Regions from separate parts of the Pseudomonas paraeruginosa genome, predicted to be linked through region 1. Evidence: predicted binding sites of a transcription regulator. Region 1 holds the regulator's gene; the other holds the start of a gene.
The links. The regulator FliA, encoded in region 1, starts transcription of late flagellar genes. The targets are predictions, from matches to a motif close to CTAAAGTTTNNNNNNNNNNNGCCGNTAA.

Region 1 (7,887 bases):
GCCCAGGAGGTCAAGGAACTGGGTTGGGACGACGTCACCCCGGTGGACATGGTCGGCCTGGAGGTCGGCTACCGGCTGATCCCGCTGGTCGACCGCAACCAGGGCGGGCAACTGCTGGCGCGGATCAAGGGCGTACGCAAGAAGCTGTCCCAGGAGCTGGGCTTCCTGATGCCCTCGGTGCATATCCGCGACAACCTCGACCTGCTGCCCAACGCCTACCGCCTGACCCTGATGGGCGTCAGCGTGGCCGAAGCGGAGATCTATCCGGATCGCGAGCTGGCGATCAACCCCGGGCAGGTGTTCGGCAGCCTCAACGGCATCGCCGGCAAGGACCCGGCCTTCGGCCTGGAGGCGGTATGGATCGAGCCCGGCCAGCGCGACCAGGCGCAGTCGCTGGGCTACACCGTGGTGGACGCCAGCACCGTGGTCGCCACCCACCTGAACCAGGTGCTGCACAAGCACGCCCACGAGCTGCTCGGCCATGAGGAAGTGCAACAGCTCCTGCAACTGCTCGCCCGCAGTTCGCCGAAGCTGGCGGAGGAGCTGGTGCCGGGGCTGATTTCCCTGTCCACCCTGCTCAAGGTCCTGCAGGCACTGCTTCAGGAGCAGGTGCCGGTGCGCGACATCCGGACCATCGCCGAGGCCATCGCCAACGTCGCTCCGCGGAGTCAAGATCCCGGCGCGATGGTCGCGGCGGTACGCGTCGCGTTGTCCCGCGCCATCGTGCAAAGCATTGTCGGGCTTGAGCCGGAGCTGCCCGTGATCACGCTCGAGCCGAGGTTGGAACAGATCTTGCTGAACAGCATGCAGAAGGCCGGGCAAGGCTCCGAGGACGGCATGTTGCTGGAGCCGGGGATGGCCGAGAAGCTGCAACGCTCGCTGATCGAGAGCGCGCAACGCCAGGAGATGCTCGGCAAGCCGGCGATCCTGCTGGTTGCCGGGCCGATCCGTTCGATGATGTCGCGCTTCGCGCGAATGGCGGTGCCCAGCATGCATGTGCTGGCCTACCAGGAAATCCCGGACAACAAGCAGGTCACCATCGTCGCGACGGTGGGACAGAACTGAACGAGGGCTGCGCCGGCTCCAGGGCCGGCACACCGGGCAACCAGAGGTTGCCGGCAAGACTACTGAACTGAGGGGTTCGGGCAATGCAAGTCAAACGCTTCTTCGCCGCCGATATGCGTCAGGCCATGAAACTGGTCCGCGACGAACTGGGTCCGGACGCCGCGATCCTCGGCAACCGCCGGGTCGCCGGCGGCATCGAGCTGACCGCGGCGCTGGATTACCAGGCCCCGCCGGCGCCGAGCAAGCCCAATCCGGCGCTGGAAGTGGAACTGCGCAAGACCCAGGCGCGGATCGCCGAGGCACGCGCCGAATTGACGGCCCGGCCGGCGGAAAGCCAGCGCAAGGATCGTCAATTGTTCGCCGAGCAGAAGCCGGCGCGGCCGACCCTCGCCGAGTCCATGGCGGCGCCGCAGGCCAAGGCCGCGGCGGGCGGACAGACCCTGGAGGCGATGCGCTTCGAGCTGAACGGCCTGCGCGAACTGATCGAGGTGCAGCTGGGTTCGATCGCCTGGGGCCAGTTGCAGCATCAGCGCCCGCAGCAGGCCAATCTTTGGCGCCGCCTGCAACGCATGGGCCTGCCGGCGGAGCTGAGCAAGCCGCTGCTGGAGCGAGTCGCCGCGGTGGGCGATACCCGCCAGGCCTGGCGCATGCTCCTGGCACACCTGTCGCGCGCCGTGCCGACGCCGGACCAGGACCCGCTCGACGCCGGTGGCGTGCTGGCCCTGGTCGGCCCGGCCGGTGCCGGCAAGACCACCACACTGGCGAAGATGGCCGCGCGCTACGTCCTCAAGTACGGCGCGCAGAGTCTGGCGCTGGTGAGCATGGACAGCTACCGGATCGGCGCCCAGGAGCAGATCAAGACCCTCGGGCGGATCCTCAACGTGCCGGTGACCCTGGTCGACCCCGGCCAGTCGCTGATCCAGGCCCTGGCGCCGCTGGCGCGCAAGCGCATGCTGCTGATCGACACCGCCGGCCTGCCGGCCAGCGATCCGGCCCTGCGCATGCAGCTCGAGGCCCTGGCGTCGCCGAGCCTGAACGTGAAGAATTACCTGGTGATGGCCACCACCAGCCAGAGCCAGGTGCTCAGGTCGGCCTACCAGACCTATCGGCACTGCGGGCTGGCGGGCTGCATCATGACTAAGCTGGACGAGGCGGGCAGCCTCGGTGAATCGATGGCGCTGGCTATCGCCCAGCGACTCCCGGTAGCCTATCTGGCGGACGGGCCGCGGATTCCGGACGATCTGCAGGTGGCGCGCAGCCACCAGCTGGTCAGCCGGGCGGTCAGCCTGCAGGCGCCGGAAGAACCCAGCGAGGACGCCATGGCCGAGATGTTCGCCGGGCTCTATCAGCAACCGGCGCGGCGTGTCGGCTGAGATCGGTGAGTGCCGCGCGTGGCGCGGGTGACGGAAGCGAAGGTGGCTTCCGCCGGGCCGGGACCGATGGTGCATCGGCCCCGCCAATACCGGAAGACCCTGGAAGGGTTTCCCGGGAAGACGACAACACAAGGTATGAAGCAGATGGGTAGCATGCATCCCGTACAGGTGATCGCAGTAACTGGCGGCAAGGGCGGCGTCGGCAAGACCAATGTGTCGGTGAACCTGGCACTGGCTCTGGCCGATCTCGGTCGTCGCGTCATGCTGCTGGATGCCGACCTCGGCCTGGCCAACGTCGACGTCCTGCTGGGGCTCACGCCCAAGCGCACCCTCGCCGACGTGATCGAAGGACGCTGCGAGCTGCGCGACGTCCTCCTGCTCGGTCCCGGCGGCGTGCGTATCGTTCCCGCGGCCTCCGGCACGCAGAGCATGGTGCATCTCTCGCCCATGCAGCACGCCGGCCTGATCCAGGCGTTCAGCGATATCAGCGACAACCTCGACGTGCTGGTGGTGGACACCGCCGCCGGGATCGGCGATTCGGTGGTCAGCTTCGTCCGCGCGGCGCAGGAGGTGCTGCTGGTGGTCTGCGACGAGCCGACCTCGATCACCGATGCCTACGCCCTGATCAAGCTGCTCAACCGCGACCACGGCATGACCCGCTTCCGGGTCCTGGCGAACATGGCCCACAGTCCGCAGGAAGGGCGCAACCTGTTCGCCAAACTGACCAAGGTCACGGACCGTTTCCTCGACGTCGCACTACAGTATGTAGGTGTCATCCCCTACGACGAGTCGGTACGCAAGGCCGTGCAGAAACAGCGAGCCGTATACGAGGCATTCCCCCGCTCGAAGGCGTCACTGGCCTTCAAGGCGGTCGCGCAGAAGGTCGACAGCTGGCCGCTGCCGGCCAACCCGCGCGGGCACCTGGAGTTCTTCGTCGAACGACTGGTCCAACATCCCGCGACAGGCTCGGCCGTATGACAGCGGCCTCTGGAGTGCGTATGTACAGCAAGGCGCAAGCGCAGAACTCCCAGGAGCAACTGATCCAGCGTTACGCACCACTGGTCAAGCGCATCGCCTACCACCTGCTCGGCCGCCTGCCGGCCAGCGTGCAGGTGGAGGACCTCATGCAGGCCGGCATGATCGGCCTGCTCGAGGCAGCGAAGAAATACGATGCCGGCAAGGGCGCCAGCTTCGAGACCTATGCCGGCATCCGCATCCGCGGCGCCATGCTCGACGAAGTCCGCAAGGGCGACTGGGCGCCGCGCTCGGTGCACCGCAACACCCGCATGGTGACCGACGCGATCCGCGCGATCGAGGCGAGAACCGGCCGCGACGCTAAAGATCACGAGGTTGCTGCCGAACTCCAATTGAGCCTCGAAGATTACTACGGCATCCTCAGCGACACGCAGGGCAGCCGCCTGTACAGCTTCGACGACCTGTTGCAGGACGGCGAACATGGATTGCCCGAAGATACCAGCCTCAGTCACAACGAGCCGATCCACGGCCTGCTCGACGAACGTTTCCAGGCGGCCCTGGCGGATGCCATCGCCAAGCTGCCGGAACGCGAGCGCCTGGTCCTGGCGTTGTATTACGACGAGGAGCTCAATCTCAAGGAGATCGGCGAGGTGCTGGGCGTCAGCGAATCGCGGGTCAGCCAGTTGCACAGCCAGTGCGCCGCGCGGTTGCGCGCGCGCCTGGCGGATTGGCGGTCGGCCTGAAGCGGCCTCGACCGCGGCTTGTAAACGTTAACGCAAAAGAATGTATGGCGCGTCCCGCTGGGACGCGTCCTGGTCTGTACGGAGGTCTACTTGGACAAGAACATGAAAATTCTCATCGTGGACGACTTTTCCACGATGAGACGCATCATCAAGAACCTCTTGCGGGACTTGGGCTTCACCAATACCGCCGAGGCCGACGACGGCACCACGGCGCTGCCGATGCTGCACAGCGGCAACTTCGATTTCCTCGTCACCGACTGGAACATGCCGGGCATGACCGGCATCGACCTGCTTCGCGCGGTGCGCGCCGACGAGCGCCTCAAGCACCTGCCGGTACTCATGGTCACCGCCGAGGCCAAGCGCGACCAGATCATCGAAGCGGCCCAGGCCGGGGTCAACGGCTATGTGGTCAAACCCTTCACCGCCCAGGTCCTGAAGGAAAAGATCGAGAAGATTTTCGAGCGGGTCAACGGCTGAAGCCGGCCAAGAGGGTGTCATGGTGCTTGGTAACGATTCCACGGGCGATGAATTCGAATCGACCCTGAAAAAACACGCGCGCGAACTGGTGGACTGCCTCGAACGGGGACATTTCCAGCAGGCGGTGCAACTGATCCAGGAGCTCAGCCAGGCCAGGGACCGCGGTCTGTACCAGGAAGTGGGCAAGCTGACCCGCGAACTGCACAACGCCATCGTCGATTTCCAGATCGACCCGCATTCCCCGCACGCGCAGGAAATGTCGCAGATCGCCGACGCCACCGATCGTCTTTCCTACGTGGTGGAGATGACCGAGAAGGCCGCCAACCGGACCATGGACCTCGTGGAGCAGAGCGCCCCGCTGGTCAACCAGATGGGTGACGATGCACGGGCACTGCAGCAGGACTGGCAACGCTTCATGCGCCGGGAAATCGACGCCGACGGTTTCCGCGAGCTGGCCAAGCGCATCGATCAGTTCCTCGTGCGTAGCGGCGAGCACGCCGGGCAGTTGTCTTCCCAGCTCAACGACATCCTGCTGGCTCAGGATTACCAGGACCTGACCGGCCAGGTGATCAAGCGCGTCACCAAGCTGGTCACCGAGGTCGAGAGCAACCTGGTGAAGCTGGTCTGGATGGCCGGGCAGGTGGACCGCTACGCCGGCATCGAGCACGACCACGTGAGCATGCGCCACCAGGCCGCGCTGGAGCGCTCGGCCAAGGGCGAAGGGCCGCAGGTCGCCGCGAGCAAGCGCGAAGACGTGGTGTCCGGGCAGGACGACGTGGACGATCTGCTGTCCAGCCTGGGTTTCTGACCCGCCCGGCTCAAGACTGCGGCGTAGCTGCCGTTAAGTATGCATTGAACGCTGGCGTCGACGGGACGCCGGCACAGCCTTCGTCATGCCGGTGATCCCGGCGCGGACGAAGGTCGGTCCGCAAGGCGCGGACCGGTATTTCCGGCAGGACCGCGGTCTTGCCGACCCTTTCGAGTAACACGTCTCTGGGAGCAGCCGAATGAGCTTCGACGCCGATGAAGAAATCCTCCAGGACTTCCTGGTTGAGGCCGGCGAGATTCTCGAGCAATTGTCCGAACAACTGGTCGAGCTGGAGAGCCGGCCGGACGACATGGACCTGCTCAATGCCATTTTCCGCGGGTTCCATACGGTCAAGGGCGGTGCCGGCTTCCTCCAGCTGAACGCGCTGGTGGAATGCTGCCACATCGCGGAAAACGTCTTCGACATCCTGCGCAAGGGCGAGCGGCGCGTCAGCTCCGAACTGATGGACGTGGTGCTGCAGGCGCTGGACACGGTCAACGCGATGTTCGACCAGGTGCGCGAGCAGTCCGAGCCGACTCCCGCCACCCCCGAACTGCTGGCGGCGCTGGCGCGCCTGGCCGAACCTGAGGGCGCTGCGCCCGCGCAAGCGCCGGCTGTCGCGGAACCGGAGCCCGAACCCGAACCGGCGCCGGCAAGTGCGCAGGCCGGCTCCAGCGATATCACCGACGACGAGTTCGAACAGTTGCTCGACGCCCTCCAGGGTGGCGAGGTGCAGGCGGCGCCCGCCGAAGCAGCCGTCGAGGCGCCGGGCGGCGACGAGATCAGCGACGCCGAGTTCGAGGCACTGCTCGACCAGTTGCATGGCAAGGGCAAGTTCGTTCCGCCGGCGGCATCCGCCGCGCCGGAGCAGGCCCCGGCGGAGCCCGTGGCAGCCGCCGCGGCTGGCGGCGATGACATCAGCGACGATGAGTTCGAAGCGCTGCTCGACGAACTGCATGGCAAGGGCAAGTTCGGCGAGGCACCGGAAGCTGCGGCTGGGCCCGTCGCGACACCCCCCGCCAGCGCTCCCGCCGAGACGGCAGGAGCGGGCACGGCGCCAGCCGCCGCGACTGGCGAGGATATCAGCGAAGACGAATTCGAGGCGCTGCTCGACGAGCTGCACGGCAAGGGCAAGTTCAATGGCGCTTCCGAAGCTGTCGCGGCCGCCGCCGCGGTAGTCAAGAACATCGCGGCGAAGAGTCCCGCGGCGAAACCGGCGACGCCCGCCAAGGCCGCCGCGCCCAGGCCGGCGGCGAGCGAGCGGCCGGCGGCCAGCGAAGCGGAGACCACCGTGCGCGTGGATACCGCGCGCCTCGACGAGATCATGAACATGGTCGGCGAGCTGGTGCTGGTGCGCAATCGCCTGGTACGCCTGGGCCTGAACAGCGGCGACGAAGCCATGGCCAAGGCCGTGGCCAACCTCGACGTGGTCACCGGCGACCTGCAGATGTCGGTGATGAAGACCCGCATGCAGCCGATCAAGAAGGTCTTCGGCCGCTTCCCGCGCCTGGTCCGCGACCTGGCGCGGAACATGAAGAAAGAGATCAATCTGGAACTGGTGGGCGAGGAGACCGACCTCGACAAGAACCTGGTCGAGGCCCTGGCCGACCCGCTGGTGCACCTGGTGCGCAACGCCGTCGACCACGGCATCGAGAGCCCGGAGGAGCGCGAGGCCGCCGGCAAGCCGCGGGTCGGCCAGGTGGTGCTGTCGGCGGAGCAGGAGGGCGATCACATCCTCCTGATGATCACCGACGACGGCAAGGGCATGGACGCCGAGGTGCTGCGCAACAAGGCGGTGGAGAAGGGCCTGCTGGAGCGCGATGCGGCGGACCGCCTGACCGACCTGGAATGCTACAACCTGATCTTCGCCCCGGGTTTCTCGACCAAGACCGAGATTTCCGACGTGTCCGGCCGCGGCGTCGGCATGGACGTGGTGAAGACCAAGATTTCCCAGCTCAACGGCACGGTCAACGTGTTCTCGCAAAAGGGATCCGGCTCGAAGATCGTCATCAAGGTGCCGCTGACCTTGGCGATCATGCCTACCCTTATGGTGATGCTGGGCAGCCAGGCGTTCGCCTTCCCGCTGGTCAACGTCAACGAGATCTTCCATCTCGACCTGTCGCGCACCAACGTGGTGGATGGCCAGGAAGTGGTGATCGTCCGCGACAAGGCGCTGCCGCTGTTCTACCTCAAGCGCTGGCTGGTGCCGAGCGCGGCCCACGAGGAGCAGGGCGAGGGACATGTGGTGATCCTGTCGGTCGGCACCCAGCGTATCGGGTTCGTCGTCGACCAGTTGGTAGGACAAGAAGAAGTGGTGATCAAGCCACTCGGCAAGATGTTGCAGGGCACCCCCGGCATGGCGGGCGCCACGATCACCGGGGACGGGCGCATCGCGCTGATCCTCGATGTGCCGAGCATGCTCAAGCGTTACGCACGGCGTATCTGA
Region 2 (7,887 bases), 1.3 Mb from region 1:
AAGATCAGGCCGCCGAGGGCGCCCTGGGTGGCGGCCACGGCGATGTTGCCCTTCACCGTGGCGCGGATCACCGTGGTGAACTTGGCGAACAGATGGTGCTTGTGTTCCTGGCTCAGCGGCACCGCCTGCTTGATCCGCCGGCCGAGCACACGACCGTCGCGCAGGAGGAAGAACAGCAGGTAGAGCATGATGCCGAAGCTGATGACGAAGTCGAAGGTGTTCTGGCCGATGCTGAACGCCTTGGTCGCCACCACCTGGCTGGCCTGCATGGCCACCGAGGAAAGCTTCTCCTGAAGGCTGGCGAGGTTGGTCAGGTCGAAGCGCTCCAGCCACTGGTGCACCGAGGGCGGCAAGGCGGCCACCGCCTGCTGCAGGTAGGCGGCGAAGTTCAGCTCGCCGGACTTGACCCGCTGGTAGACGCTCGCGCCTTCCTGCACCAGCGAGCCGGCGATGAAGATCACCGGGATGATCACGATCAGTACGCAGATCGACAGGGTGATCAGCGCCGCGAGGTTCTTCCGGTCCTTCAGGCGCACCTGCAGGCGGCGCTGCACCGGGGCGAAGATGATCGCCAGGATGGTGCCCCAGAACACCGCGCCGTAGAACGGCAGCAACAGCCAGCCGAAGGCGAGCGTGACCACCGCCAGCAACAGGAGAAAGGTCCGGGATTCCAGTTTCGTGTCGAGCATGTCCAATCCGTCTGGCAGTGGGAAGCAAAGCATTAGTCAGCCGGCGGGCGCGGATCGTTCACGCGCGCCGGTCGGCTTCGCCGAATAATGACAGGAAGGCTCTGTGGCGCACCACTGCCGGCTGGCTCTTTTGCCGGCAGCGGTCACGCGGGAAGGCTCAGATGCGGAACTGCCCGACCAGCCGGCCCAGGCCCTGGCCCAGCTGCGCCAGGTTGCGGGCGGTCTGCGCGCCCTGCTGGGCCTCGTCGGCGACGCTGTCCACGGCGCCGGCGATCTGGTGCACGCTGCGGTTGATCTCCTCGGCCACCGCGGTCTGTTCCTCGGCGGCGCTGGCGATCTGCGCGTTCATCGCGTTGATGGTGGCGATCAGCTGGGCGATGGCGTCCAGCGAGTCGCCGGCCTGGTTGGCCTGGCTGCTGGTGCCCTCCCCGGCCTCGCCCGAGCGGCGCATGGCGTCGACCGCGGCGTTGGTGCCCTGCTGCAGGCGATCGATCATGCCCTGGATCTCCTGGGTGCTCTGCTGGGTGCGGCTGGCCAGCGCGCGCACCTCGTCGGCGACCACCGCGAAACCGCGCCCGGCCTCGCCGGCGCGGGCCGCCTCGATGGCCGCGTTGAGCGCCAGCAGGTTGGTCTGCTCGGCGATGGAGCGGATCACCCCGAGCACACTGACGATGGACTGCACGTCCTGCTGCAGGCTGTCCAGCGAAGTGCCGCTGTCGCGGATCTCGCCGACCAGCGCATGGATGCGCTCGATGCTGCCGTCCACCACGCGCTTCGCCGCCTGGCCTTCGTGGTCGGTCTGCTGCGCGGCCTCGGCGGCGCGCTGGGCGCTCTGCGCCACTTCATGGGCGGCGGCGGACATCTCGTTGATCGCGGTGGCGACCTGGTCGGTCTCGTGGCGCTGGCGCTCCATGGCCTGCTCGGAGCGCTCGGCCTGGGCCGACATCTGCTCGACCAGTTGCTTGAGGTCGCCGGTCATCCCGGCGATCTGCCGCACCAGGCCGTGGATCTTCTCGACGAAGCGGTTGAAGGATCCGGCCAGTTCGCCCAGCTCGTCGTGGCTGGTCACCGGCAGGCGACGGGTCAGGTCGCCCTCGCCGGCGGCGATGTCGTCGAGGTTCTGGCGGATCTGGTGCAGCGGCCGCAGCATCGCGTTGGCCAGCGTCAGGCCGACCACCAGCAACACCACCAGGAGCACGCCGGCGATGCCGACGATGCTGGCGATCAGGGTGCCGATGCGCTCGTCGATGGCCTGCTTGATCTCCCCCAGCTGCGCCTCGACGCCGTCGAGGTTGATCGCCGAGCCGATCACCATGTCCCACTTCGGCAGGTACAGGGTGTACGACAGCTTCGGCACCATCACGCTCTCGTTGCCCGGCAGCGGCGAGGTGTAGGTCACGTAGTGGCTGCCGTTGCGACCCGCCTCCACCAGCTCGCGGTTGAGGTACACGCCGCTGGGGTCGCGGCGGTCGCGGAAGCTCTTGCCGACGTCGACCGGGCTGTCGCCGCGAAACAGGCGCACCACCTGGGAGTCGTAGCCGAAGATGTAGCCGTCCTTGCCGTACCTGATCTTCGACAGGCGGGCGATGGCCTCGGTGCGGGCGTCAAGGTCGCCATTGGCCGAACGGTCGTACTCGGCCTGGATGCTGCCCATGGCGATCTGCACGTAGTGTTCGAGTTCGGCGCGGCGGTCGCCGAGCAGGCGCTCGCGGGTTTCCTTTATTTCGGCATCGGCCTGGTTGTGCAGGATCAGCACCGCCCCGCCGCTGAGCACCAGGGCGAAGAGCAGCACCGGCACCATGGCCAGCAGGAGGACTTTGGATTTCAGGGTCAGACGCATCATCAACTCCTAGCATGACGCCCAATAAAAAACGGGATTCCCGATTCATCGGCAATCCCGTCGGAAGCTTAAGCGGCCGGCCCGACATTCCGTCAGGCGACCGCCTGGAACGGAACTCAGAGCAGCATCGCAGCGGCCCAGCCGAACACCAGCAAGGGCAGGTTGTAGTGCAGGAAGGTCGGCACCACGGTGTCCCAGATGTGGTTGTGCTGGCCGTCGACGTTGAGCCCGGAGGTCGGCCCGAGGGTCGAGTCCGAGGCCGGCGAGCCGGCGTCGCCCAGGGCGCCGGCGGTACCGACGATGCTGACGATGGCCAGCGGGCTGAAGCCCAGCTGCACGGCCAGCGGGACGAAGATCGCGGCGATGATCGGCACGGTGGAGAACGACGAGCCGATGCCCATGGTCACCAGCAGGCCGACCAGCAGCATCAGCATGGCGCCGACCGCCTTGCTGTTGCCGATCCAGGCCACCGAGGCGTCGACCAGGCTCTGCACCTCGCCGGTGGCCTTCATCACCTCGGCGAAACCGGCCGCGGCGATCATGATGAAGCCGATGGTGGCCATCATCTTCATGCCTTCGGTGAACAGGTCGTCGGCCTCCTTCCAGCGCACCACGCCGGACAGCGAGAAGACCACGAAACCGACCAGCGCGCCGATGATCATCGAGTCCAGCCACAGCTGCACGACGAACGCGGCGACGATGGAGACCCCGGCCACCGCCAGGCTCTTCGGGTTGTAGGCGACATCGACGCGTTCGGCCCGCTCGATCTTCTGCAGGTCGTAGGCGCGCTTGCGCCGGTAGCTGAACAGCACCGCGACGAGCAGTCCGGCGAGCATGCCCAGGGCCGGGATGAACATGGCGTGGGTGACGTCGATCCCGCTGATGTCGACGCCGTTGCGCGCCACGTTGGCCAGCAGAATCTCGTTTAGGAAGATGTTGCCGAACCCTACCGGCAGGAACATGTACGGGGTGATCAGGCCGAAGGTGATGACGCAGGCGATCAGCCGGCGATCGATCTGCAGCTTGCTCAAGACATAGAGCAGCGGCGGCACCAGCAGCGGGATGAAGGCGATGTGGATCGGCAGGATGTTCTGCGAGGACACCGCCACGCAGAGCAGCAGGACCACCAGGATCCACTTGAACGCGCCGGTGCCCTTGCCCTGTGCATCGTGCCGGCCGAGCAGCGCCAGGACCCTGTCGGCCAGCGCATGGGCCACGCCGGAGCGGGCGATGGCCACGGCGAAGGCGCCGAGCATGGCGTACGACAGGGCCACCGTGGCGCCCCCGCCGAGGCCGCCGTTGAAGGCCTTCAGGGTGCCCTCCAGACCGAGGCCGCCGAACAGTCCGCCGACCACCGCGCCGATGATCAGCGCCAGCACGACATGCACACGGCAAAGGCTGAGGACGAGCATCAGCCCTACCGCCAGCACCACTGCGTTCATCGTTGAACTCCTTGCGAATGAAACGAAGCCGGCCGTTTGCGGCCGAAAAAAGGGGCGTACTCTGCTACAGCCGCCCGCCCCTGTCAAAGCCGCGCATAGGCGAATGTCGCCTGGCTATGATCCGTTGTGCACGCTTCTTGCCTGCCATTCGCCGAACGACGGCATTCCGGCGCCAGTCAACAGGCCACTGTCAAGAATGGAAGCGCCCTGCCGATATCTCCTGGGCCCCCGCAGTTTCTTCGTACAAGGACCCCTCCCATGCTCCTTCGCCGCCTGTCCATCCAATGGAAGATCACCCTGCTGGCAGGGCTCTGCCTGCTCGGCGTGGTCGCCTTGCTGGTCGGCCTTTCGGTCTACCGCATGCAGCACAGCTCCGTGCTGGTGAAAAGCGCCAGCACGCAGATGCTCGACGAATCGGCGCGCCTGCGCCTGGCAGCCCGCGGGGAATTGCAGGCGCTGCGCATCCAGCGCTACTTCATGGACGCCTTCCAGTACGGCAAGGGCTTCTCGCGGCAGATCCTGTTCCTCCGCGACCAGGCGCAGAAGCGTTTCCTCGACGCCTACGACCTGCGCGAGGACCTGACCCGCCAGGTGCGCACCGCACTGGCCGCCAATCCCGAGGTGCTCGGCCTGTACGTGGTGTTCGAGCCCAACGCACTGGACGGCAAGGACGAACTGTTCGTCGACCAGCCCGCCCTCGGCAGCAACGACAAGGGTCGCTTCTCGCTGTACTGGGCGCAGGCCACGCCGGGACAGCTGGAATCCGAGTCGATGGTCGAGTCCGAACTCGCCGACACCAGCACCGGGCCCAGCGGCGCCCCCTACAACGCCTGGTACACCTGCCCGAAGGAAAGCGGGCAGCCCTGCGTGCTCGATCCCTATTTCGACAAGGTGGGCGAGCGCCAACTGCTGATGACCAGCATCGCCTTCCCCCTCGAACTGGATGGCAAGGTGATCGGCGTGATGGGCCTGGACATCAACCTGAGCAGCCTGCAGGCGCTCAGCGAACAGGGCAATCGCGAACTCTACGACGGCGTTGGCCGGGTCGGCATCCTCAGTCCCGCCGGGCTGTTCGCCGGCAACAGCCACGATGCCGGCCTGCTCGGGCAGAACCTGGCCAAGGCCGATCCGCAGCACGCCGGCGAGCTGCTGCAGCTGCTGGCCGCCGGCAAGAGCCAGCTGTTCAACGAGAGCGACGACCTCAAGGTGCTGCAACCGTTGCAGCCGATTCCCGGCGCCAAGCCCTGGGGCGTTCTCCTCGAAGTACCCAAGAGCGCCCTGCTCGGCCCGGCACTGGCGCTGGAGCGACAGCTGGACGACATGCGCCGCGAAGGCACCTGGGTCGAACTGGGCCTCGGCCTCGGCGCGGCGGTGCTCGGCCTGCTGGTCCTGTGGCTGACCGCCCGTGGCGTGACCCGGCCGATCCTCGGCGTCGCCCACATGCTGCGCGACATCGCCAGCGGCGAAGGCGACCTGACCCAACGCCTGCCGCACACCGGCCGCGACGAGCTGGGCGAGCTGGCCGGCTGGTTCAACCGCTTCCTCGACAAGCTGCAACCGATCATCCGTGACGTGAAGGTCTCGGTGCGCGACGCGCGCAGCACCGCCGACCAGTCGGCGGCGATCTCCAGCCAGACCAGCGCCGGCATGCAGCAGCAGTTCCGCGAGATCGATCAGGTCGCCACCGCCTCCCACGAAATGACCGCCACCGCCCAGGACGTCGCCCGTAGTGCCGCCCAGGCCGCCGACGCCGCGCGCGGCGCCGACCAGGCGACCCGCGACGGGCTGGCGCTGATCGACCGTACCACCCAGGGCATCGACAGCCTGGCCGCCAACCTGACCGGCGCCATGGGCCAGGTCGAGCAGCTGGCCAGCAGCAGCGAGGAAATCGGCTCGGTGCTGGAAGTGATCCGCGCCATCGCCGAGCAGACCAACCTGCTGGCGCTCAACGCGGCCATCGAGGCGGCCCGCGCCGGCGACGCCGGGCGCGGCTTCGCGGTGGTCGCCGACGAGGTGCGCAACCTGGCCCGGCGCACCCAGGACTCGGTGGAACAGATCCGCGGGGTCATCGAAGGCCTGCAGCAAGGCACCCGCGACGTGGTCGACGCCATGCACGGCAGCCATCGCCAGGCCCAGGGCAGTGTCGAGCAAGTGGAAGAAGCGGTGGCCGCGCTACAGCGGATCGGCGAGGCGGTGACGGTGATCAACGACATGAACCTGCAGATCGCCAGCGCCGCCGAGGAACAGAGCTCGGTGGCCGAGGAGATCAACCGCAACGTCGCGGCGATCCGCGACGTCACCGAGTCGCTGTCGAGCCAGGCCGAGGAATCGGCCCAGGTCAGTCAATCGCTGAACCGCCTGGCCAACCACCAGCAGGGCCTGATGGAGCAGTTCAAGGCCTGACCACTCACGGCCTGAACAGCGCCGGGGGGCCGTAGGTGCCCCAGAACGCCAGGCGCGCCAGCGAACGCAGGCCGTTGCGCAGGCGCGCCGGGGGCCCCGCCTCGGTGACGCCGGCCGCTGGCGCCTCGGCCTGCCGCGCGGCGCCACGCTCGCCGCGCAGCGCGCCTTCCAGGGCCTGCTCGTAGCGCGCCTGCGCGGGCGCCGCCGGGGCGCGCCGCTGGTCCCGCGGCCCGCCAGACTCGCCCAGCAGGAACACCAGCACCGGCAGCATCAGCGCCCAGCGCCAGCGCCCCCTACCCATACACCCTTTCATCGCCCAGCACCTCCTTGCAGGAAGCCCGGGATGCTAGTGAAGCCGCTGTGGGGAAATCTTGCCGGGACTGTCGGCAAATGGTGAAGAACTGTTAAGCCCGCGCACGCGAGCCCTTCTGCAACGGCAACTCGACGCTCACCCGCAGACCGCCCAGCGGGCTGTCCTCGAGGCCCAGGCGGCCGCCGCAGGCCTCGGCGATATCGCGGGCGATGCCCAGGCCGAGGCCATGGCCGCTGACCTGCTCGTCGAGCCGGGTACCGCGCTCCAGCACCGCCTGGCGCTGATCCGGAAGAATGCCGGGGCCGTCGTCGTCGACCCGCAAGCGGGCGATCCCATCGCCCTGCTCGATGGCCAGGCGCACCTCGCTATCGGCCCATTTGCAGGCGTTGTCCAGCAGGTTGCCGAGCATCTCCAGCAGATCCTCGCGGTCCCACGGCAGGCGCAACCCCGGCGGCGCGCTCCAGGCCACCCGCAGGTGCGGGCCGTGGATCAGGCGCAGGGTGTCGCACAGCGACGGCAACTCCTCGGCGCAATCGAAGTGCGCGCCGGGCAGCGCTTCGCCGACCAGGCGCGCCTTGCCCAACTCGCGCCCCAGGCGCTGCTGGATCTGCTCCAACTGTTCGCGCAAGACCTGCCGCAACTCCGGCTGGCGCGCCATCTCCTCGCGCTCGGCGAGGCTGACCAGCACCGCCAGCGGCGTCTTCAGGGCATGGCCGAGGTTGCCCAGGGCGTTGCGCGAGCGCTTCAGGGTGTCCTCGGTGTGGCTCAGCAGGTGGTTGATCTGCTCCACCAGCGGCTCCAGCTCCTCGGGCACCTGGCTGTCCAGCTGGCTGCGCTGGCCCTGCTGCAGCTGGGCGATCTGCAGGCGCACCTGCTCCAGCGGACGCAGCGAACGACGCACGGTCAGGCGCTGTAACAGCAATACCAGCAGCAGCGCCACCGCGCCGGCGCCCAGGCCCAGCCACTGCACGCGGGCGAAGCTTTGCAGGATCGGTGTGTAGTCCTGCGCCACGACGATCCGCAGTTTCTGCCCCATGCGCTTGTAGTGGCCGCGGAACACCAGCAGTCGCTGCGACTCGGGCCCATCGACCAGGCCCTTCACCAGCCCTTTCTTGTGCGGCACCTCCAGCTCGCTGTCCCACAGGGAGCGTGAGCGCCAGGTGTCCTTTTCCAGTTCGATGATGAAATAGCGCCCGGAAT

Region 2: a site for FliA is predicted at 2,575-2,602, ahead of B7D75_RS11720 (methyl-accepting chemotaxis protein). Genes of this name have one in related genera too.

The regions. Positions count from the first base shown of each region.
Region 1 covers NZ_CP020560.1:3,720,337-3,728,223, reverse strand. Annotated here, with positions in the region: gene flhA (flagellar biosynthesis protein FlhA) at 1-1,065, shown strand, start outside; gene flhF (flagellar biosynthesis protein FlhF) at 1,149-2,438, shown strand; gene fleN (flagellar synthesis regulator FleN) at 2,574-3,416, shown strand; gene fliA (RNA polymerase sigma factor FliA) at 3,413-4,156, shown strand; gene B7D75_RS17605 (chemotaxis response regulator CheY) at 4,259-4,633, shown strand; gene B7D75_RS17600 (protein phosphatase CheZ) at 4,653-5,441, shown strand; gene B7D75_RS17595 (chemotaxis protein CheA) at 5,641-7,887, shown strand.
Region 2 covers NZ_CP020560.1:2,408,715-2,416,601, reverse strand. Annotated here, with positions in the region: gene B7D75_RS11725 (AI-2E family transporter) at 1-689, opposite strand, end outside; gene B7D75_RS11720 (methyl-accepting chemotaxis protein) at 847-2,532, opposite strand; gene B7D75_RS11715 (Na+/H+ antiporter family protein) at 2,646-3,971, opposite strand; gene B7D75_RS11710 (methyl-accepting chemotaxis protein) at 4,230-6,374, shown strand; gene B7D75_RS11705 (hypothetical protein) at 6,379-6,687, opposite strand; gene carS (two-component system sensor histidine kinase CarS) at 6,779-7,887, opposite strand, start outside.